2 regions of the Massilia niabensis genome follow, and region 2 is predicted to be linked to the other one. Evidence: predicted binding sites of a transcription regulator. Region 2 holds the regulator's gene; the other holds the start of a gene.
What was found. The regulator LexA, encoded in region 2, represses DNA repair genes until DNA is damaged. The targets are predictions, from matches to a motif close to ACTGTATNNNNATACAGT.

Region 1 (2,455 bases), on a different contig from region 2:
CCCTTGATGATCTCGTTGGCGAGCAGGGCGCGCTTGTCGAGCGTTTCGGCCACCTGCACCAGCGCGTGGCGCCTGCCCTTGCCCGGCAAGGCCAGCGGATCCAGGTTCACGTACAGGTAGGCCACGCGCAGCGGATGGCCCTGCAGCGCGGTATTGCGGAAGTGCACCGCGCCATCCATCTCGGCCTCCTCCTCGCGCGGGCGCGGCAGTTCGCGGTCGCCGTCGACATGGCGGCCATCGGCACCCGTCACCTGGAAATACACGCTGTCGACATCGTCGGCGCGCAGGATGTCGCGCGCGCTGCCGGGCAGGCGGGTATCGATCGCGCCTTCTTCCACCCGTACCTGCTGGGCCAGCACCGTGACCCGGTTCTCGAGCGCATGGTCGAAGGGCTGGTTGGCGATCGATTTCGCCACCAGGTAAGTAATGGCGATGCTCATCGGCCACAGCAGCAGCAGCGGAGCGAGCATCCAGTCGAGGATTTCGCCGAACAGCGAATGCTGGATGTTTTCTTCTGGCTCGGGATTGGGCGGGACGTACAGCGGCTCGGGTACACCCGCATCAGCCGCCTGCAGGCCGCGATCGCGCTTGTTCACTTGCGGACGTTCACTTCGAATCGAGGGCGTGTCCAGCGGCTGCGTTGGTGCCGCTGCCTGTGCCGGCGCCGGCGCGGGCATCCGAATATTTTTCCAGGCAATAGCCGAGCCCGCGCACGGTGGCGATGCGCACGCCGCCCACCTCGATCTTCTTGCGCAGGCGGTGCACGTAGACTTCGATGGCGTTGTTCGAGACTTCCTCGCCCCATTCGCACAGGTGGTCGACCAGCTGCTCTTTCGAGACCAGCCGCCCGGTGCGCGCCAGCAGGATTTCCAGCAGGCCGAGTTCGCGCGCGGACAGGTCGAGCATCTGGTCGTCGATATACGCGCTGCGGCCGACCTGGTCGTAGGCCAGCGGGCCATGGCGCACCACGGTCGGGCCGCCGCCGGCGCCGCGCCGGGTGAGGGCGCGCACCCGCGCCTCGAGTTCGGACAGCGCAAATGGCTTGGCCATATAGTCGTCGGCGCCGAGGTCGAGCCCTTCCACGCGCTGCTCGACCGAGTCGGCCGCGGTGAGGATGAGTACGGGCAGCAGCGAGGAGCGCGCGCGCAGGCGGCGCAGCACTTCCAGGCCGGACATTTTGGGCAGCCCCAGGTCGAGAATCAGGAGGTCGAACTCCTGCGTCGACAGGGCAGTATCGGCTTCCTGGCCGTTGCGCACGCCGTCGATCGCGTAGCCGGACTGGCGCAAGGAGCGCGTCAGGCCATCCGCGAGTACGCTATCATCTTCCGCAAGCAAAATTCGCATAAGATCACCCTGTTTTTCGATTAGACCGCCTTGGCGCACCTATTGTGTTTGATTTATCGCAACAATGCGAGCCTTCTCCAACACTGGCCGCAGATTCGGTCAGATAGCGCTTGCAAAAACTACTGGAGTTTTATACAGTACTACCTATTGAAATGCGCGACGGTGCCCCTACTTAGGTACCTCCAAGACTGAGAGAAAATTATGGACGACAAAAAAGTAGTACACAACGCTGCTGAAAAAGGCAAAGCACTGGCTGCCGCCCTCGCGCAAATCGAAAAGCAGTTCGGCAAGGGCTCGGTCATGCGCATGGACGCGAACACCCCGGTCGAAGAAGTGCAGACGGTCTCGACCGGCTCGCTCGGCCTGGACATCGCACTCGGCGTCGGCGGCCTGCCGCGCGGCCGTATCGTGGAAATCTACGGTCCGGAATCATCGGGTAAAACCACGCTGACCCTGCAAACCATCGCCCAGATGCAAAAACTGGGTGGCACCTGCGCGTTCATCGACGCCGAGCACGCGCTCGACGTGGGTTACGCCCAAAAGCTGGGCATCAAGCTCGACGAGCTGCTGATCTCGCAGCCGGACACCGGCGAGCAGGCACTGGAAATCACCGATGCACTCGTGCGTTCGGGTTCGGTCGACCTCGTGGTCATCGACTCGGTGGCGGCACTGACCCCGCGCGCCGAGATCGAAGGCGACATGGGCGATTCGCTGCCAGGTCTGCAGGCACGACTGATGTCGCAGGCACTGCGCAAGCTGACCGCCTCGATCAACCGCACCAACACGCTGGTCATCTTCATTAACCAGATCCGCATGAAGATCGGCGTGATGTTCGGCAGCCCGGAAACCACGACCGGCGGTAACGCGCTGAAGTTCTACGCCTCCGTGCGCCTGGACATCCGCCGTACCGGCTCGATCAAGTCGGGTGACGAGGTCATCGGTAACGAAACGAAGGTCAAGGTCGTCAAGAACAAGATCGCGCCACCGTTCCGCGAAGCGCACTTCGACATTCTTTATGGAGAAGGCACTTCCCGCGAAGGCGAAATCCTGGATCTGGGCGCCGACAACAAGATCGTCGAGAAGTCCGGTTCCTGGTACAGCTACAACGGCG
Region 2 (2,455 bases):
GGTGATTTCGAACTCGACCAGTCTCGAGACACCTGCCTCGACCTGCTGCGAACTGTGCATCAGGATTGCCGAAACGACCGGCACGCCGGCGGGGGTGTAGCGCAGTACGTCGCGTTCAGCGATGGTAGCGACGACTTCTAACTGGTTCACTTCAAGCTGTTCAGGATTCCTGGCGAAAGAAAATCAAGCAGCAGCTGGGGCCGGGGCTGCAGCAGCAGCCGGGGCTTCCGAGCGGTGGCTCTTGGCTGCGTCTTCGCGCTGGACCGACTTCATCATTGGCGACGGAGCGGTTTCAGCCTTCTTCATTTTCACGGTCAGGTGACGCAGCACGGCATCATTGAACTTGAATGCGGTTTCCAGCTCGACCAGGGTCTCGTTGTCGCACTCGATGTTCATGCAGATGTAGTGTGCCTTCGGCAGCTTCTGGATCGAGTAAGCCATCTGGCGACGGCCCCAGTCTTCGACGCGATGGATGTTACCGCCGCGTGCGCTGACGCTGGCCTTGTAACGCTCGATCATCGCCGGGACTTGCTCGCTTTGGTCCGGGTGGACGATAAAAACGATTTCATAATGACGCATGCAACACTCCTTAAGGACGTTTAAACAAATGCCCACCTCGGCGTCAAGACGAGTGTGGGAAGGGAAAGCCGGCAATTATAGCGCGATTGGGGCGGCAACACAATGACCCATGGCCTTGGCCGGGGCGTCGCCCCGGCGCCACAGGCTCCTGACGGGAAATCGTTAAATTTTGGCGATTTCCCTTGCATTCGCCGAAATACTGTACAAAAATACAGTCTGAATCATTAACCCGTGGCAGATCCATGCTCAAGCTCACTGCAAGGCAACAACAGATCCTTGACCTGATCAAGGAAGCGATCGACAACACCGGCTTCCCGCCCACGCGCGCCGAGATCGCCAAGGAATTGGGCTTCAAGTCGGCCAACGCCGCCGAGGAACACCTGCAGGCTCTCGCCCGCAAAGGCGCCATTGAAATCGTCTCCGGCACCTCGCGCGGCATCCGCTTGATTGGTACGTCGGTACATGCACCCGCGCCGGTGCCCCACGTTCCGGCAGCCCTCCTCATGTCGCTGCCGCTGGTCGGCCGCGTCGCCGCCGGCTCGCCGATCCTGGCGCAGGAACACGTCGAGGCCACCTACAACGTCGACCCGGCCATGTTCGGCGCCCGTCCCGACTTCCTGCTGAAAGTACGCGGCTGGTCGATGCGCGACGCCGGCATCATGGACGGCGACTTCCTCGCCGTGAAGAAGATCGACAGCGCCAAGAACGGGCAAATTGTCGTCGCCCGCATCGGCGAAGACGTGACCGTCAAGCGCTACCGCAAGACGGGCGAACTGATCGAGCTGCTGCCGGAAAATCCGGACTTCAAGGTCATTCGCGTGGAACCGGGCGACGAGTTCGCGCTCGAGGGACTGGCGGTAGGACTGATGCGCAGCTGGCACTGAGTTGCGACTCAGGTGCCACTAGGCAGGAATGAAAAAGGCCGCCGATGCGGCTTTTTTTGCATGTGTCGCGTCAAGGAGAGGACAACCTTACTTGGTACGCACCGAATCGTCCTTTGGCATCTTCTGGATGATTGCATTGTGCTCGCCGACATACGCCTCGGTCGCGCTGCGCCAGACGCCGACGTCGGCCAGCACCAGCTTCGCGCCCACCTTCGCCTCTTGCGAGATGTTTTCCTGCACCTGCGCCAGGTGCTTCTTGGCGCGCTCCAGCTCGGATGCGTTCATGAGCTTGGCGATGTCGGCAGGAATGCGCTCGCTCAGGGGCGACACGGCGTTCAGGTTGTTCACGAAGCCGTTATAGCAGTCCTGCCATTTGGCGATGGCGTTCGACACGCGTTCGATCTCTGCGGTCTGCTTCGAGATCGCGGGAATCCGCGGGGCCGGGCAATGGAATTTGCCCGACTTCAGGTCGGCCCCGTCGTAGCGGCTGACCCAGTGGTCGATTTCCGCGCGGCGCTCGCCGCGCTGCTTCATGATGTCGAGCGATGCGGCCGCTACCTTGTTGCCCTTGCCTGCAGCCTTCTGGAACCACAGCTGCGCCTTCGCCTCGTCGACCGCGCCGGCCTCGCCGTACCAGTACATCTGGCCCAGGTGTTGCTGGGCCTCGGGGTTGCCGGCATTAGCCAGCTTCGTGTACAGCTTGAGCGCTTCCGGATACTTCTTCTGCTCGAACAGCGCCTTCGCGTCTTCGAGTTCGCCTGCGTGGACGCTACCTGCCAGCAGCAGGCCAAGCAGCACGCCGTACAGCACCTTCGTGTTCTTTTTCATGGGTCCCCGTTATTCAAAACGCCTGCTCAGGAAGACAGGGCCGCCCGGAAGTCTTCCAGCAAATCGTCCGTATCCTCGATGCCGACCGATACCCGGATCAGCGACTCGGCGATGCCCATGCTGGCGCGGCGCTCGGCACCCATCTCGAAGAAGATCGTGTGCGC

Region 1: the regulator LexA is predicted to act here: its motif matches at 1,466-1,483, upstream of recA (recombinase RecA).

What each region holds. Positions count from the first base shown of each region.
Region 1 covers NZ_JBHSMU010000007.1:171,377-173,831, forward strand. Annotated here, with positions in the region: gene ACFPN5_RS06815 (sensor histidine kinase) at 1-596, opposite strand, end outside; gene ACFPN5_RS06820 (response regulator) at 607-1,344, opposite strand; gene recA (recombinase RecA) at 1,546-2,455, shown strand, end outside.
Region 2 covers NZ_JBHSMU010000015.1:1,016,525-1,018,979, reverse strand. Annotated here, with positions in the region: gene priB (primosomal replication protein N) at 1-150, opposite strand, end outside; gene rpsF (30S ribosomal protein S6) at 184-579, opposite strand; gene lexA (transcriptional repressor LexA) at 822-1,463, shown strand; gene ACFPN5_RS18960 (tetratricopeptide repeat protein) at 1,551-2,291, opposite strand; gene ACFPN5_RS18955 (cystathionine gamma-synthase family protein) at 2,318-2,455, opposite strand, start outside.